3 regions of the Rhizobium sp. WSM4643 genome follow, and region 3 is predicted to be linked to each of the others. Evidence: predicted binding sites of a transcription regulator. Region 3 holds the regulator's gene; each other region holds the start of a gene.

Region 1 (10,603 bases), 600 kb from region 3:
GCTGGCCGATATGGATGACCGTGACCAGCACCAGCGAGGCTGCGACGAGAGCTTGCGCGCCGGAGGCGACCGCGACGAGGATCTGTTTGGCGTCGCCGAGCGTGGCATAGAGATTGGTCAGCACCTCGCCGGGAAAGACGGCGACGGTATTGCCGCTGCGATAGTCCTGCCGCAGCTTGTAGGCATCGGCGATCGTCTTCGGCTTGACGAGAATGGCGGGAAGGCCGGGAGCTTCCGCAGTCCAGCTCTCATCAAGCGCGGCATCGGGATCGGCTTTCCCGTGATGCCCATGCCCATGATCGGCGCTGGCTTCCTCATGCTCATGATCATGTAGATCCTCGGCGCCATTCTCCGCATGCTCCTTCGCCTCCATGCCATGGATGTGCCAGACGGCCTGGATCGGAACGAGAATCGCTCGGTCCCAGGTGGTGCCGGTCGGCCGCAAACGGCCGGCGATATGATAGACGAGCTCGGTATGGGTCTCGCCGCCCTCTTCCAGCGATCCGTGCATCGGCTTGATCTCGCCGCCGAGCGGCAGCTTGACGGCCGAGCCGATCACCGCCTCGCCCTCGCGCGCAAAAATCTTGCCTTCTGCTAAACCGCCGGACAGGTTCTGCGCCAGCATGGTCGTTGTGCCGACGATCGGATAGCCGGAGAAGGAATCGCCAAAGCCGATCGGGGCTGCCCAATCGACCCGTGGATCCGCGGCAAGCTTGCCCAGGACCTCGCCCGGCATCAGCGGCAGCGGCGAGGGCTGCAGGAAGACGGAGGACAGTACGAGCTGCGTCTCGCTGCCGCCGGCGCCGATCACAAGATCGAACTTGTCGGCAGCGCGGGCGCTGCCGAGGCGAAGCGCCCGCTCTTGCAGGACGACGGAAACGCCAAGCGCGGTCGCAAGCGCCACGAGCAGCACGACCACCAGCGACCCCGCCCAGAGGCGACGAAGATCGGAAAGGATGAAGCGGATCATGCAGCCTCTCCCGCCGTCGTCGCGGAATCTTCGCTGATCCGACCGGAACCGAAGGTGATGCGCCGGTCGAGGCGGTTGGCCAAGCGATGGTCGTGTGAAACGACAATCAGCGTGCTGCCCTCGGCAATGGCCAGATCGAGGATGAGATCGCCGACCGCCTCGCCGCTTTCGGCATCGAGGCTTGCGGTCGGCTCGTCGGCGATGATGACGCCAGGCTTGCGCAGCAGTGCTCGGCCGATCGCCACGCGCTGCATCTCGCCGCGTGACATGGTTTCGATTTTCTGGCCGGGGCGGGAAAGACCGACCGTCCTCAAAAGTGCATGCGCCCGCTCGATGACATCACCTGTCGCAGCGTCGGCGAGCCGCGCCGGCAGCAGCACGTTTTCCACCGCCGACAGGCCGGGAAAGAGATGGAACTCCTGCATGACCAGGCCGATATTTGCAGCACGGAACCGGTCGCGCCGGCTTTCTGAAAAAGCCGCGATATCCTCGCCGTTCCAGCGGATGCGGCCTTGCCGTGTCCGCTCCAGCCCGGCAACGATATTGACGAAGGTGCTCTTGCCGGAGCCTGACGCGCCTGTAATGGCGACCCTGCTGCCTGCATCGATCGACAGCCGGCCGATCGCCAGTGCCGGCGAGGACAGGCCCGGGAAGGTGACGGTCAGGTTTTCGATATCGAGAGCGAGCATATTGGTTCAGACGGCGAAATATTCGGCCTGGCGGATTCGCAGCAGGCTGACAAAGCCGGTGTCCGGATCCGTCCACGAACCATATTCCAGCGTGCCGCGCACTTCGATCGTCTGGCGCGACTGCACGAAGGTCTGTTTCTCCAAGAGATAGACGACCACGATATTATCAGGCCAGTCCGCATCCGAGGAACAAAAGGGGCAGAGCGACATCGGCACTTCGGTCAGCACGAAGAACTGGGCCTCGGCCTTCAATGGCGGCGCCATGAAGCCCTTCATACTGATGTCCTGACCGGCAAGGCGCTTCACCTTGTCTGAGAATTCAAGGCCGAGCACGCCGAACTTGCCGTAGAGCTCACCGAACGCAAGCGAAGAATCGGCAGCGCGAACGAGGGAAGCGGTGAGGGGAAGCATAATGGCGGCGCCGATCAGCCGGCGGCGGCTGAGATGCAACGAAGAAACTGTTTCCATGGCGACCTCCAAGAAGCAAATCCCGGCCGCTGAACGGCCGGGACCATGATCGATGAAAGAGGCAAGGCCGGCAAGCGGCCTTGCCAGATCAGTTGGTCTGCTTGGCGCCGAGAGCGAAGGCGTCGGCGAGCACGCGATAGACGTCGCTCTGTTCCAGGTAGCCGTGGAAGCCTTCAGCGCCCGGACCAGCCGACTGCAGAACGACGTCGTCGACCGCATGGACGCCGCTCTCGCTGCTTTTGGGAAGATTGCCCTGAACGAAGACTGCGCCGGGAACATCCTTATACTGTTCGTTGGCGACATATTCCTTCTTTTCGTTCTGGACAGCCGGAACGAAGGGACCATCAAGCTTCGGACGGAAGGTCTCGTAGTGGTCAGGGCCGTTGTTGGCGCTGAGAAACAGTCGGCGGCTGACGTCGATCTTATCGGGATAGCCGTCGCCGTTTTCGTCCTTGTAGTTCGGGAAGCCGGCTTCGGCATAGGTCCCGACCTTTTCGCGCATTTCCGTGCCGGGCTTTTCATCATCGACGGTGCCGATGATGGATACGCCATGCGTGTGGTCGCCGGTGACGACGATCAGCGTGTCCGGATGCGCCTTCTGGAAGTCGCGGGCAACGCCGATCGCCTGGTCGAATTCGATGGTTTCGATAACGGCGCGATCCCAATCGAGCGGATGGGACATTTTGTCGATCGAGGAGCCTTCGACCATCAGGTAGAAGCCATCAGGATTCTTGGAAAGGCGGTCGAGCGCAACCTTGGTCATGGCGACGAGACCCGGCTGGTTCGGGAACTTGTCGACGGTGCCCTTCTTCAGGAACTCGCGATCAAGCGTGACGTCCATATTGCCGGTGTGGAACAGGCCAAGGAGATTGCCTTCAGCCGATGCATTGGCTGCGAGCTCGTTCTTGTCGGTCGCTAGCTTGTAGCCAGCATCCTGGAAAAGCTTGATGTAATCTTGATTGTCCTTGCGCTTGGAACCGGGAACTTCTTTGCCGAGGAAATAGGCCGAGCCGCCGCCAAGCAGGACTTCCGGCTTGACGTCCAGCAGCATGCCGACGATGTCGGCCTTGTCGCCGCGGTTGCGGGTGTGGGATACGACCGCAGCCGGCGTGGCGTCTTCGACCTCCGCCGTTGCAACGATGCCGATCGCCTTCTTGGTCAGGCGGCGAACGGCTTCCGCGAAGGTTTCAACGCGCGGGTCATCGAGAGAGGCCGGCGTACGGTCCGCATAGACGCCGATCGCGTTGACGGCCGTCTTGTGGCCCGTCATGTAGGCGGACATGGTGTTGGCCGAGTCCGTGGCAACGGCGTTCGTCGCCGACGTGCCGATAAAAGCCATGCGATCGAGATCGTCCATATTCAGGCGGCCATTCGCCTTACCTTCGGTCATGCCCTTGGACATGATGCGGGCAGCGGTGCGATGTGCAACGGAAAGCCCGTCGCCGAGCAGGAAGATGATGTTCTTGGCCTTCGGCTGGGCTGCCGTTTCGTAAACGTTCCAGGTGACGGACTTCGTTTCGTCTCCGGCCGCGACTTCGATCTTGTAGTCGCCCGGCGCGGAAATCTTCAGGCCACGCAGCAGGATAGCGGAGCCGAGAGCCTTGTCGTCCTTGCCTTTTTCCAGTTCGACGAACTGCGCCTCGCCCCCGAGAACGGTCTTGTAGTCCTGGCCATTGACGGTGATCTTCACGTCTTCGGGCTTGACCTGCTTGTTGAGCTCAACCTTGAAATCGAACGGCGAACCGGCAAGGATCGTCGCGCGATCAAGCGGATAGACCGTCGTCGCCTGAGCGGCGCCCGCAAGGATGGTGGTGGCCGCAAAGGCGGCGAGAAGCGTACGCATGGAAAACCCCCGTTTTCGTTGCAGACATTAACAACCCGGCCGGGATACCTCCCGAGGATGACATCGGCATGACAAAATGTCGCAGGATTGCGGCCGCCGCTTTCACCTGCAGGCTCTGAGCGCAAAAACCTTGACTCCTGTGGAAAACCTTCTAAGAGCAACACCGGAAAAGGAATCTCCATGGTTCGCGACGAACACGCCATTGCCGAATGCAATGACCGGGCACGGGTTGCCGGGGTGGATATTGCCGTTCCGGTTTCTGCCAAAACCAAGGCCAAAACGACGACGAAAACCGTCTGACGTCTCTGGCCTGCCGCTCTCTCCCCGGCTCGGCTGGGGACAGGAAGACGCGATTGATCGCGCCTTTCCCCTCACCGGACAAGAGGAGAGAAGAGAAAGAGAGCTTGAGAAATGGGTTTCAAAGTAGCAGTTGCGGGAGCGACCGGAAATGTTGGCCGGGAGATGCTCAACATCCTCTCGGAGCGTGGCTTCCCCGCCGATGAGGTCGTGGCACTCGCATCCTCGCGTTCGCAGGGCACCGAGGTTTCCTTCGGTGACCGGACGCTGAAGGTCTCCAATCTGGAGAATTACGATTTCTCCGATACCGACATCTGCCTGATGTCGGCCGGCGGCGAGATTTCCAAGAAGTTCTCCCCGAAGATTGGCCAGCAGGGCTGCATTGTCATCGACAATTCCTCGGCTTGGCGCTACGACGCCGACGTGCCGCTGATCGTGCCGGAAGTGAACCCGGATGCCATCAGCCAGTTCACCAAGCGCAACATCATCGCCAATCCGAACTGCTCGACCGCCCAGCTGGTGGTGGCGCTGAAGCCGCTGCATGACTTCGCCAAGATCAAGCGCGTAGTCATCTCGACCTACCAGTCGGTCTCCGGCGCCGGCAAAGACGGCATGGACGAGCTCTTCAATCAGACGCGCGCCGTCTTCGTCGCCGATCCGATCGAGAACAAGAAGTTCACGAAGCGTATCGCCTTCAATGTCATCCCGCACATCGACGTCTTCATGGAGGACGGCTACACCAAGGAAGAATGGAAGGTGCTGGCCGAGACGAAGAAGATGCTCGACCCGAAGATCAAGGTGACCTGCACGGCGGTGCGCGTGCCGGTTTTCATCGGTCATTCGGAATCGGTCAACATCGAATTCGAAAACGAGATCACTGCCGATCAGGCCCGCGACATCCTGCGCGATGCACCGGGCTGCCTCGTCATCGACAAGCGCGAGGATGGCGGCTACATCACGCCATATGAATCCGCCGGCGAGGATGCGACCTACATCTCTCGCATCCGCGAGGACGCAACGGTCGAAAACGGCCTCAACATCTGGGTGGTCTCCGACAATCTGCGTAAGGGTGCTGCGTTGAACGCCATCCAGATCGCCGAGCTGCTCGTCAATCGTGGTCTCGTCAAGCCGCGAAAGCAGGCCGCCTGATACCATTTGTAAACCATAATGTGCTAAAGCCCTGCTGATGATGAAGGCAGGGCTTTTTGCCGATTTGTGGACGCTTCTGTCCATAAGCGCTTGCTGAAAAAGGCGGTCGTGACAACATCGCCTTCGGCTGGCATTCTGCCCGGCATCAAGCCAAAGCATGCCGTCCAAAACCGTGCAGCGGTTCGGGACAGCGACATGAACAGAACGAAGACTTTGAGCGCGTCGCATGGCCCCGATCGGCCGCGGCGCGCTTCAGTAGATCGGAAGCGGGGTTTCTCATGCGCATGACAACATTCTTTCTGGCGGCGTTTACGGCGGCGGGCGTCCTGCACGCGCTGCCGGCGGCGGCCCAGGGCGCTCAATGCGGCAATAATAGCAGCGGTTTCGGTGCATGGGTCGCCGACTTCAAGCAGGAAGCGGCGGCAAACGGCGTCAGCCGCTCGGTCCTCGACCGCGCCTTCGCCAACGTCAATTACAACAGGCCGACAATTGCCGCCGACCGAGGCCAGAAGAGCTTCAAGCTCTCCTTCGACGCTTTCATGCAGAAGCGCGGCGGGGCCGCCGTCATCTCCCGCGGCCGCAGCATGAAGGCCGCCAACCAGGCACTTTTTGCCTCGATCGAGCGCCGTTTCGGCGTTCCGGCCGGCCCGCTGATCGCGATCTGGGGCATGGAGACCGGTTTCGGCAGCTATATGGGCAACCAGCATACGCTGTCGGCTGTTTCGACCCTTGCCTATGACTGCCGTCGTTCGGACTATTTCACCGACCAGCTCTATGCAGCACTCCAGCTCGTCTCCGAGGGCTATCTGAGCCCGCAGGCCAAGGGTGCCGCCCATGGTGAAATCGGCCAGACGCAGTTTCTGCCGCGCAATGTCGTGCGCTTCGGCGCCGATGGCGACGGCGACGGCCGCGTCGACATGGTCGGTTCCCGCGCCGATGCCCTGGCCTCGACCGCGAATTTCCTCAAGGGCCACGGCTGGCGCGCCGGCGCCGGCTATCAGCCCGGAGAGCCGAATTTCGTCGCCATCCAAGGCTGGAACGCCGCCAGCGTCTACCAGCAGGCGATCGCCTATATCGGTCAGCAGATCGACGGCAGATAGGCTCTCATCGATAAGAATACTCGAAACGCCGCTGCGATATGCGGCGTTTTTCATACGCGGGAATCAAAGCCGCCGCCGGACAATCGCCACGCTGATCAAAACGTCGGTCGTGCGCGACCAATTGACGGCGAGCTTAGCAACAATCCTTAAAAAACCGATAAACCGGCATGTCCCTAGATTTCGGGACGAATGAAGTCGCGTGTCTCGGCGTCCATGACCCAGAGTTCACCGGTCGAAATGTCGAACCAGGCGCCGTGGAGATGAAGGCTTCCCGCTTCCTCGAGAGCCTTGATGTCGGGGAAGCTTCTGAGATTGTTGATCGAATTGCGGATGGAGACACGCTCAAGCGCCGTCTGCCGCTCGGCCGCCGTCATCACGTCGTTGCTCTGGATCTGCTCGGCGGCCGGTCTGACCAGCGACATCCAACGGCCGATGAAATCGCCAGGCGACAGCGGTTCGGCATTCGGGTCGAGCGCTGCGCGGATGCCGCCGCAGCGTCCATGGCCCATCACGACGATATCCGAGACCTTCAGCGCCTGTACCGCAAATTCGAGCGCGGCCGAGGTCGAGTGGAAATGGCCGTCCGGCTCGTAGGGCGGCACCATGTTGGCGACGTTGCGAATGACGAAGAGCTCGCCCGGGCCGGCATCGAAGATCAGCTCCGGTGCCGCGCGGGAATCCGAACAGGCAATGACAAGCGTATGGGGGTCCTGACCGTTTTCGGCAAGCTGCCGATACCTGTCGCGGGCGTCGGCATAACGCCCGTTCATGAAGTTGCGATAGCCGTCCAGAAGAGGTGTTGGAAAACGCTGCATGCTTTCTGGATTAGCGCGCGCGGAAGACAAGATCAACTGCTGCACTGCAAAATGAACATATCGGCAAATGCGTCATTTTTTCCGCCGCTGCGCCGGGTGCATGAGCCGGCGCATCTGCACCATGGCCATCGGCGTCGAAAGGCTGGAAGCATCGCTTGCCAGCATCAACTCGTTGCTGCCGCGCTTGACGGCACGCGCAAGAACCTCGAAGACGCTGGCGGTGGCAAGCTGCAGCGCCTTTTCGTCCTCGAGCCCGGAAAGCAGGCGCGACAGGAAGACGGCGGCCAGCAGGTCGCCGAGACCATTCGGCGGGTTTTCGACGACGCGGTGCTCGGCAAGAAGCGCGTGGCGACCGGAAAGATAAAGATTGCCGGTACCGCCCGCCATCATCGGCACGGCTGAAGTGACGAGCATGCGCGATGGTCCGAGCGCGAGCGCCGCCTCCATGATCGTGCCGTTGTCTTCGAGGGCCGCCCCCGAAAGCCATGCGAGCTCGTAGCGGTTCGGCGTCGCCAGCGAGGCGAGCGGAATGAGATGATCGCGAATGGCCTCTGCGGTCGCTTCCGGCACATAAAGTCCGCCGAGATCGCCCATGACAGGATCGCAGACATAAAGCAGCTCAGGATTGTTTTGCCTGAGCGCACCGATCAGCCGGGCGACGGAGCGCGCCTGGGCGGCATTGCCGAAATAGCCTGAAAGCACTGCCTTGACTTCGCCGATCCAGGGCGCGCGGATCAGATCGTCGATCGCCGCGTCGAAATCCGCTTCGGCGAAAGTCAGCCGTGTCGAGCGGCCGTGGCCGGGATGCCAAGGCAGCACGATGGTCGGCAGCGCCCAGACCGGATGACCGAGCGTCTCCAATGCAAACACCGCCGCCCGATTGCCAACCGAGCCCCGGACCACATGGCTCGAAATGACGATGACTGCGCCCGCTGCATTTTCCGACATGATACCCAAGATCCGAATGATGACCGCGTTTGATGATCTTTTTGACGCCACGCTGTCAACCATTCTTCACGCGAGCATGGAAATGTCCGGCGGAACGAAAAACCGGAAGACGCGACTTTCGCTTTCGTTTGGCAAAGAAATCGGAAAATTTCTTACAAACTCTCGTTTCCAGCGCCAATAAAGCGTCAAAACATTCCTTCGGACCTCTCTTTTAGAGATTTTTTCGAAGAATCTTCTGCTAGCTTGCAAAAAATCAGACATTGAGGGAGGCGATCCATGGCTGCCAGAAACAATCCGAAACGGGAAAAGCAGATCGAAAGCGCGCGCAAGATCGCCAAGGCGACAGGCGAGGCGCATCTCGATCCGGCAATTCTCTTCGGCCGGGCAAGCAATGACGATCTCGAACTCTATACGCCGGAAATGCTGGCACTCTCCGCCGTGCATTCGGCAAAGGAACTCGCCGCCTGGAACGGCAAGGCGCCCCGCGTCAGCATCGACACGATTGCCGATGTGACGCCTGGTGGCATCGCGGTCTCGGTGCTGTCAGTCACCGACCAGAATATGCCTTTTCTGTTTGAATCGGTCATGGGCGAAGTGACGAGCACCTATCGCGACCTGTTCATGGCCGTGCATCCCATCCTGGTCATGGAGAAGGGCAAGGCGCCGGCGCTTTATTCTGCCGATCACCCGAGCGATCCGGCCAACCGCGTCAGCCATATCCAGCTTCATGTTGCGCCGCTCAATTCCGCCCAGGCGGCCGATCTCGTCAAACGCATCGAAAAAGTGCTCGAACAGGTCCGCCTGTCGGTGTCCGACTGGAAGCCGATGCTTGCCAAGCTCGACGGGGTGATCGCCGAGCTTTCGGCGAATGCCGCCGGCCGTAGGAAGGCCGAACATGCCGAGGCGGTGGCCTTCCTGACCTGGCTGCGCGACGAGAATTTTACGTTTCTCGGCATGCGCGAATATGTCTATTCGGGCAAAGGCGCTGACGCCAAGGTTGAGCGCGACAAGGGTGCTGGCCTCGGCATCCTCTCCAATCCCGATGTTCTGGTGCTGCGCACGGGCAAGGACGCTGTGACCACCACGCCTGAGATCCTCGCCTTCCTCGACGGCCCCGACTTTTTGATCGTCACCAAGGCCAATGTGAAATCGATCGTCCATCGCCGCGCCTATATGGATTATGTCGGCGTCAAACGTTTCGACGCCGAGGGCAACGTCACCGGCGAACTGCGCGTCGTCGGCCTTTTCACCTCGACGGCCTATACGTCGCTTGCCTCCGAAATCCCGCTGCTGCGGTCCAAGATCGAGAAGGTGAAGGAACATTTCGGCTTCGATCCGATGAGCCATTCGGGCCGCATGCTCGACAACACGCTGGAATCCTATCCGCGCGACGACCTTTTCCAGATCGACACGACGCTGCTCGCAAGTTTTGCCGAGCAGATCAACGACCTGGCCGATCGGCCGCGCGTGCGCGTCCTGCCGCGCATCGACCATTTCGACCGCTTCGTCTCGGTGATCGTCTACGTGCCGCGCGAGGAATATGACTCGATCGTCCGCGAACGGATCGGCACCTATCTGAAGACTGTCTATGACGGCCGTGTCTCTGCCTATTACCCGGCTTTCCCGGAAGGGGGCGTGGCGCGCGTGCATTTCATCATCGGCCGCTCCGGCGGTAAGACGCCACGCATTCCGCAGGCAAAGCTCGAGCAGGTGATCCGCGAGATCACCGCCCGCTGGGACGACCGTTTCGAGGCGCTGGCCGGGGCCAAGGCGCCGAAGATATCGGTCGACCAAGCCTTCCAGGATTCCTTCACTCCGGAGGAAACCGTGGCAGACCTCGCCGATATCGGCGCCTGCGCCGCCGGCGAGCCGCTGCGCATCCAGTTCTACCATCGTCAGGAAGAACAGGGCCGCGTCCTTTCGCTGAAGATCTTTCACGCCGGCGGCCAGCTGGCGCTGTCGCGCCGCGTGCCGCTTCTCGAGAATCTCGGCTTCAATGTCGTCAGCGAACGCACCTTCGACATCGGGGTACCGGCCGCCGATGGAGAAAAGAAACTCGTCGTGCTGCACGATATGGAACTCGAGGCCCGCAATGGCGGAGAGATCGATCTGCAGCGTTACGGCGCCGCCCTCGAGGAAGGCTTCGTCGCCGCCTTCGCCGGGACGATCGACAATGACAGCTTCAACCGGCTGATCCTTTCAGCCGGTCTCTCCGCGCGCGAGACGAACGTTCTGCGCGCCTATGCGCGTTATCTCCGCCAGGCCGGCATCGCCTATTCGCAGGATTATATCGCAACGACCCTCGACAAATATCCTGGTGTCGC
Region 2 (10,603 bases), 370 kb from region 3:
TGTTCGTCGAGATAGGCGAAGTTGTAGCTGGCCAGATCGGTCATTCGGCGGCTTCCTTCATGGCTTCGCCACCGTTGCGGGCGGCTTCGAATTCGCGGCGCATGCGGCGGACGAGATCGAGTTCGGCCTGGAAGTCCACATAATGCGGAAGCTTCAGATGCTCGACGAAGCCCGTCGCCTGGACGTTGTCGGAGTGCGAGATGACGAATTCCTCGTCCTGGGCCGGTGCGGTGATATCCTCGCCGAGTTCTTCGGCGCGAAGCGCACGGTCGACCAGCGACATCGCCATCGCCTTGCGCTCGCTCTGGCCGAAGACCAGGCCGTAGCCGCGGGTAAATTGCGGCGGCGCCTTGGCCGACCCCTTGAACTGGTTGACCATCTGGCATTCGGTGATCTGGATCGTGCCGAGCGAGACGGCGAAACCAAGTTCCGGCACGTCGAATTCCACCTCGACGTCGCCGATGCGGATTTCACCGGTGAAGGGGTGATTGCGGCCATAGCCGCGCTGGGTCGAATAACCGAGCGCCAGCAGGAAGCCCTCGTCGCCGCGGGCAAGCGCCTGCAGGCGGAGATCCCGGGTCATCGGGAATTCCATCGGTTCGCGGGTCAGGTCGCCGATCTCGTGATCTTCCGGCATGTCGCCGTCGGCCTCGATCAGGCCTTCCTCGCCGAGGATCTCGGAGACGCGTATGATGCGGCCGGCCTCGGCGACGCGCTGAGCGGGCGTCTCCACCGCCTCGTCCGAAAGCAGCGAGGGATCGAGCAGCCGGTGGGTATAGTCGAAGGTGGGCCCAAGAAGCTGGCCGCCCGGCAGATCCTTGTAGGTCGCCGAGATGCGGCGTTCGATCGTCATATCAGCCGTGTCGAGCGGCCTGGAATAGCCGAAACGTGGCAGCGTCGTGCGATAAGCGCGCAGCAGGAAGATCGCCTCGATCATGTCACCGCGCGATTGGCGGATGGCGAGTGCAGCGAGTGTGCGGTCGAAAAGCGAAGCTTCGGCCATGACGCGGTCGACGGCGAGCGCCAGCTGCGCCACGATCTGTTCGATGCCGATCGCCGGCAGCGAACGGTCGCCGCGGCGGCGGTCGGCGAGCAGGCGGTGGGCATTGGCGATGGCGGTCTCGCCACCCTTGACGGCAACATACATGAGCTCAGATCTCCGTTGCTGTGATCTTGGTGGTGCGCGGCAGGCAGAGGAAACGCTTGCTCGCCGTCAGCACGATGTCGACGCCGCGCGGAAAGAGCGCGCGGTTCTCGGTCCAGAGCCGCAGGAAGGTCTCCGGCAGGCCGATCGGCGCAATCTCCGTCATGCTCTGGATGCCGGGACCCATGAGCGCCAGCCTGCGGCCACCCTCGAGATTGGCGAGTTCGATGATGAGGGTCGTCGAGCGGTCGGGATATTCCTGCGTGCCTGATGCAAAGAGGCCGAAGGAGGAAAGTGCGGTGCCGGCCTCGGTGAAGGCAAAGCGCGCCTCGGCTTTTTCGGTGATCAACGGTGCGCCGGTATGGAAGCCGAGCCACTCCGGCACGGCGGATCTCGCCAGTCCCAGTGAAAGCCAGACTGACGTGTCGTGGTCGCAAAGCGTCAGCGCGATCGTGCCGGCGGCGATGCCGAGCGGTGCCGGCGGAGCGACATCGGGCTGAACGGTCTGGATCGTGCCGGGGCGGGCCATGCCGTCCATCAGCATCTTGAAGACGCTTTGGGCATGGAAGACCGGCTCGGCAAAGCCGCCGGTCAAAGCTTCTGTCTTCAGGCCCATCAGTTGTCTCCCCGCACCATGGTGAAGAAATCGACGCGGGTTGCCGCTGTCTCGTCCGCCTTGCGGCGTTCGGCATCGGCGATCCGCTCAGTGATCGGTAAAAGCAAGGCCTGTTCGACGAAGTCCTTCGTCGCCTCCTCCTGCCAGAGCGCGTCGAAGATCGCCGCAAGCCTGGCCTTCTCGCGGTCGGTGCCGAGCGCCTGCGCATGGCCGACCGAACCGGTGTCGAGCCGGACCGTGGCGCGTGTCACGGTCACCTCGCCCAGATTGAAAGGAGCGCCGCCGCCGCCGATGCGTCCGCGCACCATCACCAGCCCGGTCTCCGGTCCGCGCACCGGATGGGCCACAGGCTTTTCCGGCAGCGCATCGAAGACCGCCTGGAGTTCGCTGCGCTCCGCACGCGCCAGCAGATCGGCGGCGCGTTTGCGCCCGGATGCCGTCTGTGACGCAGCGTCTGTCCTGTCCGCTGATATCATTGCCGCTTCCCTCTAAATGTCTATTGATATAGACAACCATACAAGCTATACTTAGCTCTAAATCGATGTCGTGACAAGCGTGTGACATCGAGAGTTAAATGGACGAGCAGGGGCGGAATGGCGGGATTGAAGCAGGTGCAAAGGCAAACCGGCGTGGCGCTCTGGCGCCAGATCGCCGATCGGATTCGTGAGGCGATCAGCACGGGAGCCTATGACGAAACGGGAATGGTGCCGCCGGAAACAATGCTGGCGCTGCAATTCGGCGTCAACCGGCATACGGTGCGTAGCGCGCTGGCGGCATTGGCGCAGGAGGGTATCGTCCGTGCGGTACAGGGTCGCGGCACGCTGATCGAGCGTAAGGAGCGACTGAACTTCCCGATCACCCGGCGCACCCGTTTTACCGCCGGCATCGGCGATCAAGCCCGAGAGATGCGCGGCCTTCTGCTCGATGAGGCAAAGGAAGAAGCGAGTGCCGAGATTGCCCGCTGGCTGGGCCTGAAGCCGGGAGAAGAGGTGATCCGCCTGGAAACATTGCGTCAGGCGGACAAGCGGCCGGTTTCAAGGGCGACGAGCTGGTTTCCCGCCAAGCGCTTTGCCGGTATCGGTGAGGCCTACCGGACGGGAGAATCGATTACCAAGGCTTTCGCTGAACTCGGCCTGCCGGATTATGTCCGGGCGACGACCGAAGTGACGGCCGCCCATGCGAGTGCGGCCGACATGGCCGACCTCGAACTCACCCCCGGCGCGATCCTGCTGATCGCCAAGGCGATGAATACCGATCTTGAGGGTGTGCCGGTGCAATATTCGATCAGCCGCTTCGCGGCCGACCGGGTACAGTTCACCATCGAGAATTGAGCGCCTTTCCCCGCCTAGAGCAATTCCAGCAAAAGTGCGTAGCGGTTTTGCGTCCGGAATTGCGTGAAAACAAAGAGATAGAGCATTTCCGTGATTCGTAGAAAAACGGAAATGCTCTAAGGGGGAAAGATCAGCCAAGATTAATGCGCGCCCGACATGTCGCCGAGCACTTCCTTGGAAGCGACGGTGGAATCCGCCTTCAGCTTGTAGACCATCGGCACGCCGGTCGCGAGGTTGAGGGCGAGCACGCCTTCGCGGGTGAGCTTGTCGAGCACCATCACCAGCGAGCGCAGCGAATTGCCGTGCGCGGCAACCAGCACCTTCTCGCCTCTGAGCACGCGCGGCAGAATTTCGGTGAGGTAGTAGGGCCAGACGCGGGCGCCGGTGTCGCGCAGGCTTTCACCGCCGGGCGGCGGCACGTCATAGGAGCGGCGCCAGATATGCACCTGTTCCTCGCCCCATTTGGCGCGCGCATCATCCTTGTTGAGGCCGGAGAGATCGCCGTAATCGCGCTCGTTCAGCGCCTGGTCGCGGATCGTCAGCAGATCGGGCTGGCCGACCTTGTCGAGGATGAGCTTCAGCGTGTGCTGCGCGCGCACCAGCACGGAGGTGTAGGCGACGTCGAATTTGATGCCGTATTCGGCGAGCGCCGCCCCGCCGGCATTGGCTTCCTGGATGCCGAGCTCGGTCAGATCGGGATCCTTCCAGCCGGTGAAGAGATTCTTCAGGTTCCAGTCACTCTGGCCGTGGCGAACGAGGACGAGGGTACCGCTCATGAATATGCCTCCGTAGTATCGTTATGAGGAAGAAAGCCCGAGCACGTCGAGCATGGAATAGAGACCCGGCTTCTTGTCGCGCGCCCAAAGGGCCGCCTTGATGGCGCCGCGGGCAAAGATCGAGCGGTCGGCCGCACTGTGCGACAGGGTGACGATTTCCCCTTCGCCGGCAAAAAGCACGGAATGCTCGCCGATGACGGAGCCGCCGCGCAGCGTCGCAAAGCCGATCGTGCCCGCTTCGCGGGCGCCGGTATGGCCGTCGCGCACCCGGACCGACTTTGAGGCAAGATCGATGCCGCGCCCCTTTGCCGCGGCCTCGCCGAAAAGAAGGGCGGTGCCGGACGGCGCATCTACCTTGTGCTTGTGGTGCATTTCCAGGATCTCGATATCCCAATCGTCAGGATCGAGCGCTCGCGCTGCCTGCTCGGCGAGCACGCCGAGCAGATTGACCCCAAGGCTCATATTGCCCGACTTGACGATGCGGGCATGGCGGGCCGCCGCGGCGATCCTGGCATTGTCGTCGCCCGAACAGCCGGTCGTGCCGATGACATGGACGATGCGGGCCTGCGCGGCGAGGCCTGAGAATTCCACTGTTGCAGCAGGCGAGGTAAAGTCGAGCACGCCTTCGGCGTCGAGAAAAGCGTTGAGCGGATCGTCGCCGATGATGACCCCTGTCGGGCCGAGACCGGCGATCTCGCCGGCATCCTTGCCGACGAAGCGCGAGCCGGCGCGCTCGACCGCGGCATGCAGCGTGACACCTTCGATGGAATGGATGAGCCGGATCAGCGTCTGCCCCATGCGTCCGGCTGCGCCAACCACCACCAGTTTCATCGCAGCATCGCTCATGTCAGTCTCACCAGGTCAGTTTGAATCGGAGGCCGAAGGCCTCTGCAGGTTGTTGAGGCGAGCGTAAAGACCGTCGCTGACCTTCGCAAGCGTCTCGTGATTGCCTTCCTCGACGACACGGCCCTGCTGCATGACGACGATCTTGTCGGCGCGCACCACGGTCGACAGCCGGTGGGCGATGACGACGACGGTGCGTCCGCTCATCGCTTCGTCGAGCGCCTTCTGCACGGCTGCCTCGGATTCGGTGTCGAGGGCCGAGGTCGCCTCGTCGAGAAGCAGGATCGGAGCATTGCGCACCAGGGCGCGCGCGATCGATAGCCGCTGGCGCTGGCCGCCCGAAAGCGTCACGCCGTTTTCGCCGACCGGCGTCTCGTAGCCTTGCGGCTGTGCTGAGATGAAATCATGCGCATAGGCAAGCCGCGCCGCCTCCTCCACCTCGGCATCGGTCGCTTCCGGCCGGCCATAGCGGATATTGTCGCGGATCGTGCCCTCGAACAGATAGGGCTGCTGCGAGACATAGGCGAGCTGCTGGCGCAGCGACTTCTTGGTGATGTGGGCGATGTCCTGCCCGTCGATCAGGATTTCGCCCTCGCGCGGATCGTAAAAGCGCGGAATGAGGCTGATGACGGTGGATTTACCGGCGCCTGAAGGGCCGACAAGTGCTGTGGTCGCGCCGCCCTCGGCGATGAAACTCACGCCGCTGAGCACGCTCTCATTGCCGTAGGCAAAGGAAACATTGCGGAATTCGATCCTTGCCTGCGTCACCGTCAGCGGCCGGGCATCCGGCAGGTCGCGCTGGCGCGGTTCCATGTCGAGCAATTCATAGATCATCCGCGCATTGACGACGGCGCGCTCCATCTGCACCTGCAGGCGGGCAAGCCGGCGGGCCGGGTCATAGGCAAGCAGCAGCGCCGTGACGAAGGAGAAAAAGGCGCCGGGTGGCACATTGAAGTAGATCGAGCGGTAGGCGGCATAGGCAAGCACGCTGGCGACGGCAAAACCCGCGAAACTTTCCGTCAGAGGAGAGGTGCGCTCGGAAAGCCGGGCAATCCGGTTCGCCCGGCTTTCGGCGCCTTTGATGAGCTTGTTGACCTTGCGCTCCAGCTCTTCTTCCATCGTGAAGGCTTTCACAATGGCGATGCCCTGGATCGTCTCCTGCATGGCGCCGAGAACGTGGCTGTTCAGATGCACGGCCTCGCGGGTCGCCGAGCGCAGCCGCTTGGAAACATAACGCAGTGCATAAAGCAGCGGCGGCGCCATGATGAACACCGCAAGGCTGAGCAGCGGATCCTGGAGGATCATCACGGCGAGCAGCGAGATGAAGGTCAGCAGGTCGCGCACTGTCGAGGTGATCGTCAGGTTGAGCACGTCGCGAATGCCGCTGACGTTTTGGCTCACCTGCGCAGCGATATGGGCAGAGCGCGCCTCGCTGAAGAAGCCGACCGAAAGCGTCATCAGATGCGCATAGAGCCGGCGCTGGTAGCGGGCGACGATATCGTTGCCGACCTTTGAAAGCGCCACCGCCTGACCGTAGCTGGCAAAACCGCGCAGCACGAAGGCGATGAAGATCGAAAGACAGATGATCCAGACGACGTCGGCGCGGCGATTGGCGAAGGCCTCGTCGATGATCGCCCGCATAATCCAGGCGGTGAACGCCGTCGAAAGCGCCACCACGACGAGGCAGGCGATCGCAAAGACATAGCCCCACAGATGATCGCGGCCGTTTTCAGCGATGATGCGCTTCAGGATGCCGGTTACGGTATCGCTGCTGACGCCCTGTGTTCTGCTCTCCGCCGCTTCCAAATAGGATTTCCTGTCTCGGACCAAGCCCGCCGCAAAGGCGACGCGCACTTTTGCCGGCGTCTATAAAGAGTTGGGACTGGTTTGGCTAGAGCGCCGCGCGTCCGCCAGGACGCGCCAAAGACGCTCTATTTGCTTTGCGTCGGGGCTTAACGCCGCCAGCGGCGGCCTTCCGTCGAGACGCCGAAATTCGCCGGCATGCGAGCATAGGAGGAAAGCCCGGCAAGCGCTGCCAGCGGATGTGTCACTACATAGGTCGGGATGGTGCGAAGCAGCGCCGTATGCGGCGCCTTGTCCTCGAAGGCCATCCGGAATTCCGGCTTCTTCAGCGCCGGGATGATCTTCTGCGAGATGCCGCCGGAGAGATAGACGCCGCCGCGCGCCATGAACACCATCGCCATGTCGCCCGCCACGCGGCCGAGATAGGTGGCAAACAGCGAGACGGTCTCTATGGCTGCCTTGTCGCTGCCGGCAAGCGCGTGCGAAGTGATGTCGGCGGGATCCTTCATCGTCGGCTGGATGCCGTCGACAATGCAGATGGCATGGTAGAGATTGACGAGGCCCCGCCCGCAGAGGATCTGCTCGGCCGAAACGCGGCCTTCGATCGTCTCGATATGCGGGAAGATTTCATAGTCGCGCTTGCTGCGCGGCCCGAGATCGACATGGCCGCCTTCGCCGGGAACCGGGATCCAGCTGTGCTGGGCATGCACGAGCCCGCCGACGCCGAGGCCGGTGCCTGGTCCGAGCACGACGCGGGAGGCGATCATGTCGCCGGTGGCGTCGCCGATGCGTTCGCGGTTTTCATCCGAAAGCGCGGCGATTGCCAGCGCCTGCGCCTCGAAATCGTTGACGACGAGCACATCCTCCATGCCGAGGCCCTCGATCATCGTCTTTGGCCGCACCACCCAGTCGCAATTGGTCAGCGGGATCTCGTCGTCGTTGATCGGGCCGGCGACGGCGAGGATCGCCGAGCGCGGCCGCACGGCGGTCTTGTCGAGAACGCCGTGCTGAATCGCTTCGTCGATCGTGGCAAAATCCGCCGTGCGCACGTTCGGAAACTGCTTCGGCTCGGCATAGGCATCGGTCAGGATGGAGAAGCGGGCATTGGTGCCGCCGATATCGCCGATCAGGATCGGGAAAGGCAGCGGAGCGGTGCTGTTGTTCGGTTTTGGCATGGCCGGTTCCGTGCTGATCAGGCTTTAAGTGTCGGAAGAAGTTTTATAGCGGTCGCGTGGTTGAGCGCCATCGGAATATCATAGACGATCGCCAGCCGCATCAGCGCCTTCACGTCGACATCGTGCGGCATCGGCGTCAAAGGGTCGACGAAGAAGATCAGGGCATCGACCTCGCCGGTCGAAATCAGCGCGCCGATTTGCTGGTCGCCGCCGAGCGGCCCGCTCTTCAACCTGGTGACGTGGAGATCGGGGGCGGCGTCGAGCACGCGCCCGCCAGTGGTGCCGGTGGCGACGATGTTCCAACGGGAGAGAATGTCCCTGTTGGCGCGGGCGAAATCCGCCATGTCGTCTTTCTTCTGGTCATGCGCAATCAATGCAAGGCATTTGCCGCCGGCCATCAACCCCTCCGCCCGAACAATTCAATCGATTTGACCGCTTTATACCAAGAGGTTGCGATTTGAAAGACAGCGCATCCCGGGTCTCCGTCCGCGGGCTTGGTCTTAGGGCGCGGTCCCAGAACCTCGATCATTGTATCGCCGGCTTGTCGTTCGGAACCGGGCCGACATCGGGTAAAGCGCCATCGGCGTCGGCGGCGGGTACTGCGGCCGGAGCGGCGGCCAGCACGCTTGCGGCGGAAGGTCCGCCATAGGTGGCGGCCTGCATAGAGGCCACGGAAGCAGCATCGAGCACGGCGGCGCAAGCTTTCGGCAGGTCGGAAACCATCATCTCGCGCGGCGGCTTCGGCGGCTTGGCGCCGGGCTTCGGCGGTTTCGGCGGTGCCCAGGGCGCCGGCGTGAACCACCAGGCGAGCGACTTGTCGCAGCCGTCGCCGGCAGCGACGGGGGCCTGCGGTGTGCATCCCGCAGCACCGGGCGGACACTTGATGCGGATGTGGAAATGCGAGTCGTGGCCGTATTCCGGCCGGAGCTTGCCGAGATTGGTGCGGTCGCCCGTCCAGGTGTCGCACATCTTCTTTTTGATCGCCGGATTGACGAAGATGCGCTCCACTTGGGGATAGCTCGCGGCCAGCATCAACAGCCGCGCGTGCGATTCCGTCCAGACCTTGGGATCGATCGTCAGAAATTTGTTCTTCTGCAGCATCGAGGTGAAGGGAAGATCCTCGCGCTCCTCGGCCGTCATCCGCCGCGCGGGCATCGGCGTGAACCAGATGTCGGCGTCGAGGCCGATCTGGTGGGAGGCATGACCGCTGGGCATCGGTCCGCCGCGCGGCTGGGCGATGTCGCCGACGAGAATGCCCGGCCAGCCTGCATATTTGGCGGCGTCCTGTGAAAATCGTTCCAATAGCGCGATCGTGGCCGGATTGCCCCAGCGGCGATTGCGCGAAAGCCGCATCGCCTCCCAGGTCGGCCCGTCGGTCGGCAGCGCCACCGCACCCGTCATGCAGCCCTTCGCGTAGAAGCCGATCGGTTGCGCCGGTCCCTGCGTCGGCAGACTGACGGCGCCGAACTGCCCCTTGGCACTGCCCGGGCTCGGCGTCTTCTGCTCCGCGCCGACGTCACCGGCGGCAAGGCTTGCGCCGACTGCGCCGGCAAGCGTCAGTTTGCCGAATGTCCTGAAAGCCTGAGCGAAGCCGAAAGCCATACTGTTCCCTTGAACTGCTGCCGAAGTGATTTGCGATCGAACCTATCGTGAAAAGCGATTTTGGTGAATCGATGTTTTGGCTGGCGGTGGGAGAAGAAGGCGGTGACGGATCGCCGCAGCGGCTCAGCTATTGGTGACGACCTCCGCGGTTTTCCGGATGCGCGCCAGCCGCGGCAGAATGTACCGGCAGGAAAAATCATGCATCTCAGTCGAAAAACTGGTCATCGCATCCTCGGCGGCGATGACGGCATAGTTATGCGCGAAGGCATCGCGTATGGTCGATTCGACGCCGAAATTGGTGGCGACGCCGGCAAGGATCACCGTCCTGATACCGCGGCGGCGTAGCTGCAGATCCATCTCGGTGCCGTAAAAGGCGCTCCAGTGATGCTTGACGATATGGACATCGGCGGTAAGGGCCGCAATCTCCGGCGGCACGGCAAGAGCTGCGGCCGGCAGGCCGCCTTCCGGAAAGTGCAGCGCCTCATCGGCCGGTTGGTTGACAGCATCGGCATAGTCCGGGGAGAATCCGACGGTGACGAGGATGATCGTTCCGCCGGCCGCCTTCAGGCTGGTGGCGATGGCGGCGGTGTTTTCGACCACCTGCTGGCCGGAATGGGGCGCCAGCGCCCGGCCAAGGACGAGGCCTTGCAGATCGATGGAAATGAGCGCGGTGGTTTTGGGATCGTAAAGCGGCATGAAAGAGCTCCATTAAATATGAGGATATCCTCACAATGAGTAATATGAGGGATACCTCACAAAAATCAAGCCCCGAGCTGCAGACCCGTGTCCCGAAGCGCCAGCGCGGCCATGAGCGCGTTGCCGTCCTGCTCGAAGCCGCGGCAAAGGTCTTCCTCGAAAAGGGCTACGATGCCGCGACGATGACCGAGATCGCCGCCGCCGCCAACTCTTCGATCGGCTCGCTCTATCAATTCTTTCCGACGAAGCTCCTTCTTGCCGAGGCGCTGCATATCGACCGGCTGCAGCATTTCAACGCGGCACTGGCCGCGCTCGAGGACGAATCCGCGGGAAGGACTGCCGCCGAGATCGGCGATGCGGTCTTCACGAGGCTCGGACGCTTCATCGAGGAGTTCCCGGAGTTTCCTGTTCTGGCGGCCAGACGCGACATTCCCAAGGAACGCAAGGCACGCTCGCGCGCCGAAATGCGGGCAAGCATCGTCGCCTTGCTGAGGAAGGCCAACCCTTCGGTGGAGCCCGATGTCGATCTGCTTGCGGCCCTCATATTGGAGCTTCTGCGCATCGTCGTTGCCGCCGCCTATGATCCCGACAGCGCCGGCGACCCGCGCCTTGTAACA
Region 3 (10,603 bases):
CCTCGACCAGATCGTCGAGACCAGCCTGCAGCGCGCCGGTCTCTGGAACGAAGTCAAGGACCGCGTGCATGAATCCGGCACCGGCCTGTCCGGCGGTCAGCAGCAGCGCCTCTGCATTGCCCGTGCCGTCGCCGTCAGCCCTGAGGTCATCCTCATGGACGAGCCCTGCTCGGCGCTCGACCCGATCGCCACCGCCAAGGTCGAGGAACTGATCCACGAGCTGCGCGAGAATTACACGATCGTCATCGTCACCCACTCCATGCAGCAGGCCGCGCGTGTCTCGCAGCGCACCGCCATGTTCCACCTTGGCAATCTTGTCGAGGAAAACGACACCGACAAGATGTTCACCAATCCCGACGACCCGCGCACCCAGGACTACATCATGGGTCGTTTCGGCTGATTTTGGCGACACCAAGCCTTCCCGTTATTCGAGGATAAAGCCCCATGGCATCGACACATATTTATTCTGCCTATGATGATGATCTGAAGTTCCTGTCCAGGCGGATTTCCGAAATGGGCGGTCTGGCCGAGCAGATGGTCGCCGAATCCGTCCGGGCGCTCGTCAATGGCGATACCGCGCTGGCGCAGAAGGTCATCTCCGACGACGTGATCCTCGATCACGCCGAACGCGAAATCGGCGACAAGGCGATCGTCACCATTGCCCGCCGTCAGCCGATGGCTGCGGACCTGCGCGAAATCATGGGTTCGATCCGCATCGCCGCCGATCTCGAACGCGTCGGCGACCTCGGCAAGAACACTGCCAAGCGCGTCATCGCCGTCCAAAGCACCGGCGTTCCCCGCAAGCTCGCCCGCGGCCTTGAGCATCTGTCCGAGCTGGCGCTCGTCCAGCTCAAGGAAGTGCTCGACGTCTACACCAATCGTTCCGCCGACAAGGCGAATGCGATCCGCGAACGCGACAACGAGATCGACGCGATGTACACCTCGCTGTTCCGCGAGCTCCTGACCTACATGATGGAAGATCCGCGCAACATCACCAGCTGCACGCATCTTCTCTTCTGCGCCAAGAACATCGAGCGCATCGGCGACCACGCCACCAACATCGCCGAAACGATCTTTTACATGACGACAGGCGCGCAGCCGGAAGGCGACCGTCCGAAGGACGACAGCGCCAACACCGTCGGCGCGGTCACGGAATAACCGCCCGGGCCAGTCGCCCGGACCAGTCAATTGCGTGCGCGCCCGTCCGGGCGCGCAAAGAGGTCGCAGCCAATTTCTGAATTTGCGCAGGATGCATTGCTTAAATCACCCCCGGTTTAAGGATCGTGCGCGAGGAGACCGATACGCATGATCCCGAGAGTTGCAGTTGTTGAAGACGAGGAAGCCCTCAGCGTGCTCCTTCGCTACAATCTCGAAGCGGAAGGCTTCGAGGTCGATACCATCCTTCGTGGCGACGAAGCCGAAATGCGGCTTCAGGAGCGCACGCCAGATCTTCTTATCCTCGATTGGATGCTGCCCGGGGTCTCCGGCATCGAGCTCTGCCGGCGGCTGCGCATGCGGCCGGAAACCGAGCGCCTGCCGATTATCATGCTGACGGCGCGCGGCGAAGAGAGCGAGCGTGTCCGCGGATTGTCGACGGGCGCCGACGACTATGTCGTCAAGCCCTTCTCGACCCCCGAACTCGTTGCCCGCGTCAAGGCGATGCTGCGCCGCGCCCGTCCCGAGGTGCTGTCGACAGTGCTGAAATGCGGTGACATCGAGCTCGACCGCGAGACCCATCGCGTCCATCGCAAGACCCGTGAAGTCCGCCTCGGCCCCACCGAATTCCGCCTGCTGGAATTCCTGATGTCGTCGCCGGGCCGGGTCTTCTCCCGCTCGCAGCTGTTGGATGGCGTCTGGGGCCACGATATCTATGTCGACGAGCGCACCGTCGACGTCCATGTCGGCCGCCTGCGCAAGGCGCTGAATTTCTCCAACATGCAAGACGTCATCCGCACCGTCCGCGGCGCCGGCTATTCGATGGAAGCCTGAGGGCTTTCGTTCTGGTTGCTGACAAGGTCGCTCGTGCTAATGTCCTAGCCTACCGGGGTCGAGCCACTCGTCTCGACCTGTCCTCCGGACCACCCCGTAAACGGGGCGAAGGGACGTGCCCTGCGAAAGGGTTGGTGGGGACGGAGAAGGTTGCGGCATAATCTCTTCTCCCCTCGGGGAGAAGGTGCCGGCAGGCGGATGAGGGGGCCACACGGCACACTCTTTCCGTAATGACCTACCCCATATGCCGACGGCAGCGGCCCGAACGCGGTCGAAGCCCGCATGGGTTTTGAAGAAAGACCGGCTCCCCCGGCCCCCTCATCCGCCCTACGGGCACCTTCTCCCCGAGGGGAGAAGAGGGAATCGAGATGTTGCGGCATGTCCCTTCGCCCCGTTGAGAACAGAAGGAAGGGTCGAGACCCATGACTCGACCCTGGTTGGTGGCGGCAGCCGATGAGGACAAATCGGCGTGCTCAACGAGCTGAACGCCCGACAGCTTCCATCCGTGCATAAGAAAACGGGCCACTCGGCCCGTTTTCTGCATTCTAACGATGGTCAGCCCGCTCAGCTGGCCCGCGCTGCCGCCCGGCGGCGTTCGTTGACCGGCTGGTAGGCAAGCTTCTGGTGATAGCCGCAATAAGGCGAATTGTCGGGGGATTCGCAGCCGCAGAAATGGAAGTCGTCCTTCAGCGGATCGCCGACCGGCCACTTGCAGGTGCGTTCGGTCAGCTCCGTCAGGCCGAGGCGTCGCGAAATCGGCACCACCACATTGCCTCTCGGCACGTATTCCATTTCCTCGATCGTTTCGATCTCGATCTCTTCCTTCAGCATGGTCGCGCCCTGCTGGCGGGTAACGGTGCGGGTGGTGACCCGTGAGGCGTAGTTCGGCGCGCGCGGCGCCGAGGTATTGCGCTTCGGCGTTCGCGCCGCGGTGTTGGTGCCGCCGGCCTTGGCACGGCCGGGAAGGCACAGCCGGTGCACTTTGCCGATGACCGCGTTTCTGCTGACCCCGCCAAGCTGCGCAGCGATCTGGCTGGCGCTCAGTCCTTCGGCCCAAAGTTTCTTGAGTTTCTCGACCCGCTCGTCTGTCCAGTTCATGCCCTGTCTCCACCTTCTGCGTTGGTGATGGCAGAATCCCTCACCGTTGTCCCGGGAGCTCCGAAACAAGAAACGCTTGATCAATTTTGGTGACTAGTTCCGCCGCATGCAGTCTAGTAATTGATCTTTAACCTAGTGTGAGCCTGACTCCGTGACAAGAGTCGCATGAATCCGGATGAATCGAATTCGTAGTTTTCCCCAACTTGCTGCCCCTGCGTGTCATTTCTGCAATAATGCCTGTTGATGACTGGAAATGCCGCTGTACACTCTTGCTGCATACGCTAAGGGCGCCGTTTTGTTGACATTGCAGCGCGAAAAGGAAATAGTGCCACTCGCCGCCGCAAGGCGGCATTTTTGATTTTTCGGGCCTGGTTTCCTTAGCCGGAGTCATTGCCCGGCAACTTTGATGGAGATCGCGCCATGGCTGAAGCCGCGCCGCTTTATGACACCTATTCTCGTGCCCCGCTGCGGTTCGAGCGAGGTGAGGGCGTATGGCTGATCACCGAAAGCGGCGAGCGATATCTCGATTTCGGCGCCGGCGTCGCCGTCACCTCCGTCGGCCACAGCAATCCGCATGTTGTCGGCGCGCTGAAGGAGCAGGCCGACAAGGTTTGGCACCTGTCGAACATCTATGAGATCCCCGGCCAGGAGCGTCTGGCAAAACGGCTGACGGACGCCACCTTCGCCGACAAGGTGTTCTTCACCAATTCGGGCGCCGAGGCGCTCGAATGCGCGATCAAGACGGCGCGCCGCTATCAGTTTTCCAAGGGTCATCCCGAGCGCTTCCATATCATCACGTTCGAAGGCGCCTTCCACGGACGGACGCTGGCGACGATCGCCGCCGGCGGCCAGGAAAAATATCTGGAAGGCTTCGGCCCGAAGGCGCCGGGTTTCGATCAGGTTGCTTTCGGCGACATCGAAGCGGTTCGCGCCGCGATCACCGATGCTACGGCCGCCATCCTCATCGAGCCGGTGCAGGGCGAGGGCGGCGTGCGCCCTGCCACCAACGAGTTCATGAAGGCGCTTCGCCAGCTCTGCGACGAGAACGGCCTGCTGTTGATCCTCGACGAGGTCCAGACCGGCGTCGGCCGCACCGGCAAGCTCTTCGCCCATGAATGGTCGGGTATCACGCCCGATATCATGGCTGTCGCCAAGGGCATCGGCGGCGGGTTCCCGCTCGGCGCCTGCCTTGCCACGTCGGAGGCCGCCTCCGGCATGAAGGCCGGCACGCATGGCTCGACCTATGGCGGCAATCCGCTTGCCATGGCCGTCGGCAGCGCCGTGCTCGACATCATCCTTGCCGATGGCTTCCTCCAGCATGTGCGCGACGTAGCGCTTGTCTTCCGCCAGGGCCTCGCTTCGCTGAAGGATCGTTATCCCGATGTGATCGAGGATATCAGAGGCGAGGGCCTTTTGCTCGGCATCAAGGCCGCCGTTCCCTCAGCCGAACTGCTGCAGGCGATCCGCGCCGCCCATCTGCTCGGCGTGCCTGCCGGCGACAACGTCATCCGCCTTCTTCCGCCGCTCGTGGTCACTGCCGAGGAAGCCCGCGAGGGTCTGGCCCGCGTCGAGCGCGCCGCCGAGAGCATTCGCGCCTCCAAGGTCAAGAAGACGGCTTGAAGAGATTGCCGCCTTCGGGCGCAGCACAGGTAAGAAGACATGAGCCCTAAACATTTCCTAGATCTTTCGGCGGTCACATCAGCCGATCTCAGAACCATCATGAACGATGCGCTTTCCCGCAAGCAGGCGTTCAAGGCAGGCCAGGGTGATAAGCCGCTCGCCGGCAAGATGCTGGCGATGATCTTCGAGAAGCCGTCGACGCGCACCCGCGTCTCCTTCGACGTCGGCATGCGCCAGCTCGGCGGCGAAACACTCTTTCTGTCCGGCACCGAGATGCAGCTTGGCCGCGCCGAGACGATCGGCGACACCGCCAAGGTGCTGTCGCGCTATGTCGATGCGATCATGATCCGCACCACCGAGCATTCGCGGCTGGTCGAGCTCGCCGAGCACGCGACCGTGCCTGTGATCAATGCGCTGACGGATGACACCCATCCCTGCCAGATCATGGCCGATATCATGACCTTCGAAGAGCACCGCGGCCCGATCAAGGGCAAGACCATCGCCTGGACCGGCGACGGCAACAATGTGCTGCATTCGCTGGTCGAGGGTGCCGCGCGCTTCGGCTACCGCATGAACATGGCCGTACCCCTTGGCTCGGAGCCAAAGGATCACTATCTGAACTGGGCCCGCAATGAGGGCGCCGAAATCATGCTTTGCCATGATGCCGACCGTGCGGTCGCCGGCGTCGATTGCGTGGTGACCGATACCTGGGTCTCCATGAATCAGGAACATCGGGCCCGGGGTCACAATGTCTTCCAGCCTTATCAGGTCAACGCGGCCTTGATGGCCAAAGCCGGCAATGATGCATTGTTCATGCATTGCCTGCCCGCCCATCGCGGTGAGGAAGTGACGGACGAAGTGATCGACGGTCCGCAATCCGTGGTCTTCGATGAGGCGGAAAACCGTCTTCATGCGCAGAAGTCGATTCTTGCTTGGTGCCTGGGCGCGATCTGAACCATAATCGGACGTCGCGAGTCACAAACTCGCGACCGCGCGAGCGGCGGGCACGCTGGCCCATCGCTCTGGAAAGTAGGAGTGAAAAGCCATGGCAGAAGCTGCAGCCGCCCTCGGCCAGTTTGATTTCGCCGGCGATGACCATGTCGTCCCCTTCCAGGTGGAGGGGCTGGATGTGCGTGGTCGCGCCGTCCAGCTCGGCCCGATGCTCGATGCGATCCTCGAGCGCCATCATTATCCCGCACCCGTTGCTCGGCTGCTTGCCGAAGTCGTCGTGCTGACGGTGCTGCTCGGCACCTCGCTGAAGTTCGACGGTAAGTTCACGGTGCAGACCAAGGGCGACGGCCCGGTCGATCTTCTCGTCGCCGATTTCTCGACGCCGGAAAATGTCCGCGCCTATGCCCGTTTCGATCGGGCGCTGCTCAACAAGGCGATCGAGTCAGGCGAAACCGAGCCGGAGCAATTGCTCGGCAGGGGCGTGCTCGCCTTTACCATCGACCAGGGCAAGTTCAGCCAGCCCTATCAGGGCATCGTTCCGCTCGACGGCACGACGCTTGAAGAAATTGCCGGCGTCTATTTCCGCCAGTCGGAGCAGATCCCGACGCGCGTCCGCCTTGCCGCGGCCGAGCTCTTCGATCGTGACGATGCCGGCAAGCCGCGCCATCGCTGGCGGGCAGGCGGCCTCGTCGCCCAATTCCTGCCGGAAGCGCCGGAGCGGATGCGCCAGCCGGATCTCCACGGCGGCGACGGCGACACCGGCAGCCGCCCGCACGGCGAGGACGACGCCTGGCTCGAAGCGCGTTCGCTGGTCGAGACCATCGATGCCGATGAACTCACCGATCCGCTTGTCGGTACCGAGCGGCTGCTGTTTCGCCTGTTCCACGAGCGTGGCGTCCGCGTCTACGAACCGCGCGCCGTCTTCGACCGCTGCAGCTGCTCGCGCGACAAGATCAAGGGCGTGCTGAAGGGCTTTTCGGCCGAGGAGATCGAAGCCAGCCAGGAAAACGGCGAAATCGCCGTAACCTGCGAATTCTGCTCGACCACCTACCGCTTCGAGCCGGCCGAGCTTCAGCCGGCCGAATAGGCTTGATTCGCGCGAATGGTGCCCCAAGTCCCTTCTCCCCAGCGGGGAGAAGGTGCCCGTAGGGCGGATGAGCATCTGTGTTTGGTGTCAAGGTGGATTTGGTGTCCAGATGCGGTTTTTGGTGATGAGGGTGTTTGCCAGGACGATGAGCTTTCTCATGACGGCGACGAGGACGACCTTATTGGGTTTTCCGACTTTCTTCAGCCTTGCGGCGAAGCGTGCGAGGTCCGGGTTGTGACGGGAGGCGGACAGGGCGGCCATGTAGATGGCGTTCCTGGGTGCTGGGCGTCCGCCCCTGATGGAGCGATGTCCGGCCCGCTCGCCACTTTCGCAGGCAATCGGCGCAAGACCGGTCAGCATGGCGGCCTGCTTGCCGGAGCAGGCGCCAAGTTCGCAAAGGCCAACGATCAGGCTTGCGGCGGTGACGGCTCCGATGCCGGGAATGGAGATGAGGATGTCGAGGCGGCGGCGCATCTCGGGATCGGCGCAGATGCTGCGCTCGATCTCGGCGTCCAGTCTTGCGATATGGGTGTCGAGCGCGGCAAGCCGGCGCGTCAGTTCCTTGCGCAGGAAGGCGGTCACGGCCGTCTTCATCCGGTTGGACAGGGCGGTGCGTTCACCATTGGCGGCAGATCGGGCATTGACCAGTTCCTGCAGGGTTTCCAGCGCTTGGTCCGGCGGTGGGGTCTGTGCGGGCTTGAGGGCTTCTCCCATGATGGCCAGAAACCGCGCATCGAGCCGATCGGTCTTGGCGAGAAAGCCGCAGGCTTTGGCAAACAGCCGGGCGCGCAGCGGGTCGACGACCGACACGTAAAAGCCATCGGCATGCAGCGAGCGCTGGACGGCGCGATGCCACTTGCCGGTCGCTTCCATGACGATACGCAGCGCCGAGCGCGGCATCTGGTCAAGCGCATCGAGCTCCCGCTTGAGGCGGCGCAGGCCGGCCGTGTCGTTGGTCACCCGAAAACTGCGGCCGAGAGGATGCAGATGAATGTCCAGCCACTCTTTACAGACATCGATGCCGACATAAACTGTCGCCATCGCGGTGCGTTCGGACGATACCTTGCCTTGCATACGGGACCTGCTCCCCACTATCTGTTCAGGACAAACGCGAAGGACGGGCGGACCAGGCTCATCCCCGGTTCACGCCAAGGGGGTTACGGTCCCGCCCGTCCGACCCCTGGGGGATGGCCATCCCCCAGGGGTCGCACCCATCATCAACGGATGCAGTTTGAACATGCAAGGGGGCCACACGGCACATCCTTCACGTAAAACCTATTCCGGTACTCCGGCGGCAACGCCAGTTCCCGCCGCCCTGAACATGGTCGAGACGATGTCATCGCGGCCGAAACCTGCATGGATGTCGTTGGAAAGACCGGCTTCGCCGGCCCCCTCATCCGCCCTACGGGCACCTTCTCCCCGCTGGGGAGAAGAGGGAGTCGAGATGTTGCGGCATCTCCCTTCGCCCCGGGCGTCGAAGACGTCTCAGAAACGTGGCGCTGACGGAAAATGACCTCTCAATTGTTGCGCCTCAGTTAAGCACGCGCAGCAGCCCAGGCGAATCCAGCGAGAAGGCGGGGATGTTGACATCGAACATCTCTCCTTCGTCCGTTTCCATCTGGTAATGGCCGAACATCAGCCCTGAGGGCGTATCGAGCGGGCAGCCGGAAGAATATTCGTAGGTGTCGCCGGGGCCGAGCCGCGGCTGTTCGCCGACAACGCCGGGACCGGTCACCTCGTCCACCTGGCCGTTCTGGTCGGTGATGTTCCAGTAACGATTGACCAGCCGAACGGCTATGTTGGAATTGTTGCTGATGACGATCCGGTAACCCCAGACATAGCGATCGTCTTCCGGATCGGATTGCTCCTCCAGATAGAACGGCTCGACGACGACTTCGATCTCTCTTGTGAGGGCGCGATACATGCCTTGCACCTTAATCAAGATATGTTACCCGTATCTTATAAGAGGCTTTGTCCGTCAAGAAACGGAACAGTTATCATCGCTGAAACGGCTGTGATCCGAAAGGTTTTCGATCGTTAAGCCTAATCGTCAGTGTTAATTCCGCTTCGGAACGCCGCGGCGGACGAACTTGTTCCCCCCGGTCTCACCTTGGTGAGATCTGGCCTCACCTTGGTGAGGACCGGCCGGACCCCGCGTGATATCCGGCCGTTATGACTGCCGATCAGGCCGAGACCTTGGCAAGCGCCCGCGCGAAATCCTCGATCAAGTCGTCGGTATCCTCGATACCGGCCGAAAGGCGGACCGTTCCAGGCGAGATACCGAGTTCGGCGCGCGCCTCTTCCGTCAGGTTCTTGTGCGTCGTCGTCGCCGGATGGGTGATCAGGCTCTTGCTGTCGCCGAGATTGTTGGAAATCTTGACGATCTCGAGCGCATTCTGCAGCGCAAAGGCCGCATCCTTGCCGCCCTTCAGCTCGAAGGCGACCAGCGTCGAGCCGCCGGTCATCTGCTTGGCGATGATATCGGCCTGCGGATGGTCCTTGCGGCCGGGATAGATCACCTTGGCGACCTTGCCTTGCTCGGCCAGGAAATCGGCGATCTTCGCCGCATTCTCGGTCTGCTGGCGCACGCGCAGCGGCAGCGTCTCGATGCCCTTCAACAGCGTCCAGGCATTGAAAGGCGACATCGCCGGGCCGGTATGGCGGAAATAGTCGTGTAGGTTCTCGTCGATCCATTCCTTGTCGGAAAGCACGACGCCGCCGAGGCAGCGGCCCTGGCCGTCAATATGCTTGGTGGCGGAATAGACGACGATATGGGCGCCGAGTTCCAGCGGCTTCTGGAAGAGCGGCGTCGCAAAGACGTTGTCGACGACGACCTTGGCGCCGATCTGGTTGGCGAGCTTGGCGACGCCTGCGATATCGATCACTTCGAGCGTCGGGTTGGTCGGGCTTTCCAGGAAGAACACCTTGGTCTTTGGCGTGATCGCCTTTTCCCAGTTCGCCAGATCCCGGCCGTCGATCAGCGTGCAGTCGATGCCGTATTTCGGCGCCAACGTCTCGACGACCCAGCGGCACGAACCGAAGAGGGCGCGGGCGGCGACGATATGATCGCCTGATTTCAGCTGGCAGAGGATTGCCGCGGTGACGGCGGCCATGCCGGAAGCGGTGGCGCGGGCGTCTTCGGCGCCTTCGAGCATGCACATGCGCTTTTCGAACATGTCGTTGGTCGGGCTGCCGTAGCGGGCGTAGATGAAGCCCTCCGTCTCGCCTTTGAAGCGGGCTTCGGCCGCCTCCGATGTCTCGTAAACGAAGCCTTGGGTGAGATAGATTGCCTCGGACGTCTCGCCATATTGCGAACGCAGCGTGCCACCGTGGACGAGTTGGGTTGCCGGGCGCCAGGTCTTGCTCATGCCATCACCTTCACATAACAAAAAAACCGGTCGCAAAAGCAGACCGGTTTCAACCCGGTCTTTTTAGCCACTTGTTTAACGTGGCTGCAAGCCGACCGGCCAAATCACCACGGGATAATTCTGCAATACTGCTGTTAGCTGCTTGCGTCAATTCCCCGAGTTTGGTTTTGTCGGCGGCAAATGATGGATGAGGCATGATGGCTCGCGAAACGGGAATTCTGGCGGATCGCGCGATCTCCGCGCTGTTCGAAACGGGGCGTCTGATCTCCGAACGGGAGCTGGACCGCGACCAGATCCAGCCGGCAAGCCTCGACCTGCGCTTGGGCGCCAAGGCTTTTCGCGTGCGCGCCAGCTTCATGCCCGGCCCCTCGCACCTGGTTGCCGACAAGCTCGACCGGCTGAGCCTGCATGTGATCGACCTCTCCGAGGGGGCGGTGCTCGAAACCGGCTGCGTCTATATCGTGCCGCTGATGGAGAGCCTGGCCCTGCC

Evidence for each region. Region 3 encodes PhoB, which activates phosphate uptake and scavenging genes when phosphate is short. Its sites were predicted from a motif close to TGTCATNNANCTGTCAT; they were not measured.
Region 1: N1937_RS21870 (NAD-glutamate dehydrogenase) is a predicted target of PhoB. The motif match lies at 8,333-8,349, and genes of this name have one in related genera.
Region 2: phnF (phosphonate metabolism transcriptional regulator PhnF) is a predicted target of PhoB. The motif match lies at 2,307-2,323, and genes of this name have one in related genera.

The regions. Positions count from the first base shown of each region.
Region 1 covers NZ_CP104040.1:4,430,691-4,441,293, forward strand. Annotated here, with positions in the region: gene N1937_RS21830 (FtsX-like permease family protein) at 1-970, opposite strand, end outside; gene N1937_RS21835 (ABC transporter ATP-binding protein) at 967-1,659, opposite strand; gene N1937_RS21840 (hypothetical protein) at 1,666-2,127, opposite strand; gene N1937_RS21845 (alkaline phosphatase) at 2,216-3,970, opposite strand; gene N1937_RS31435 (hypothetical protein) at 4,058-4,270, shown strand; gene N1937_RS21850 (aspartate-semialdehyde dehydrogenase) at 4,382-5,416, shown strand; gene N1937_RS21855 (lytic murein transglycosylase) at 5,695-6,516, shown strand; gene N1937_RS21860 (carbonic anhydrase) at 6,690-7,331, opposite strand; gene pdxY (pyridoxal kinase PdxY) at 7,404-8,279, opposite strand; gene N1937_RS21870 (NAD-glutamate dehydrogenase) at 8,556-10,603, shown strand, end outside.
Region 2 covers NZ_CP104040.1:4,662,473-4,673,075, forward strand. Annotated here, with positions in the region: gene N1937_RS22865 (alpha-D-ribose 1-methylphosphonate 5-phosphate C-P-lyase PhnJ) at 1-44, opposite strand, end outside; gene N1937_RS22870 (carbon-phosphorus lyase complex subunit PhnI) at 41-1,147, opposite strand; gene phnH (phosphonate C-P lyase system protein PhnH) at 1,152-1,760, opposite strand; gene phnG (phosphonate C-P lyase system protein PhnG) at 1,760-2,236, opposite strand; gene phnF (phosphonate metabolism transcriptional regulator PhnF) at 2,354-3,091, shown strand; gene N1937_RS22890 (2,3-bisphosphoglycerate-dependent phosphoglycerate mutase) at 3,232-3,867, opposite strand; gene dapB (4-hydroxy-tetrahydrodipicolinate reductase) at 3,889-4,713, opposite strand; gene N1937_RS22900 (ABC transporter ATP-binding protein) at 4,729-6,516, opposite strand; gene N1937_RS22905 (glucokinase) at 6,663-7,688, opposite strand; gene N1937_RS22910 (methylglyoxal synthase) at 7,706-8,086, opposite strand; gene mepA (penicillin-insensitive murein endopeptidase) at 8,214-9,290, opposite strand; gene N1937_RS22920 (hydrolase) at 9,414-9,986, opposite strand; gene N1937_RS22925 (TetR/AcrR family transcriptional regulator) at 10,022-10,603, shown strand, end outside.
Region 3 covers NZ_CP104040.1:176,487-187,089, forward strand. Annotated here, with positions in the region: gene pstB (phosphate ABC transporter ATP-binding protein PstB) at 1-400, shown strand, start outside; gene phoU (phosphate signaling complex protein PhoU) at 445-1,158, shown strand; gene phoB (phosphate regulon transcriptional regulator PhoB) at 1,306-1,989, shown strand; gene N1937_RS00905 (GcrA family cell cycle regulator) at 2,554-3,087, opposite strand; gene N1937_RS00910 (aspartate aminotransferase family protein) at 3,508-4,707, shown strand; gene argF (ornithine carbamoyltransferase) at 4,747-5,661, shown strand; gene N1937_RS00920 (Hsp33 family molecular chaperone) at 5,753-6,745, shown strand; gene N1937_RS00925 (IS110 family transposase) at 6,833-7,819, opposite strand; gene apaG (Co2+/Mg2+ efflux protein ApaG) at 8,277-8,669, opposite strand; gene N1937_RS00935 (O-succinylhomoserine sulfhydrylase) at 8,929-10,113, opposite strand; SAM riboswitch at 10,156-10,234, opposite strand; gene N1937_RS00940 (2'-deoxycytidine 5'-triphosphate deaminase) at 10,308-10,603, shown strand, end outside.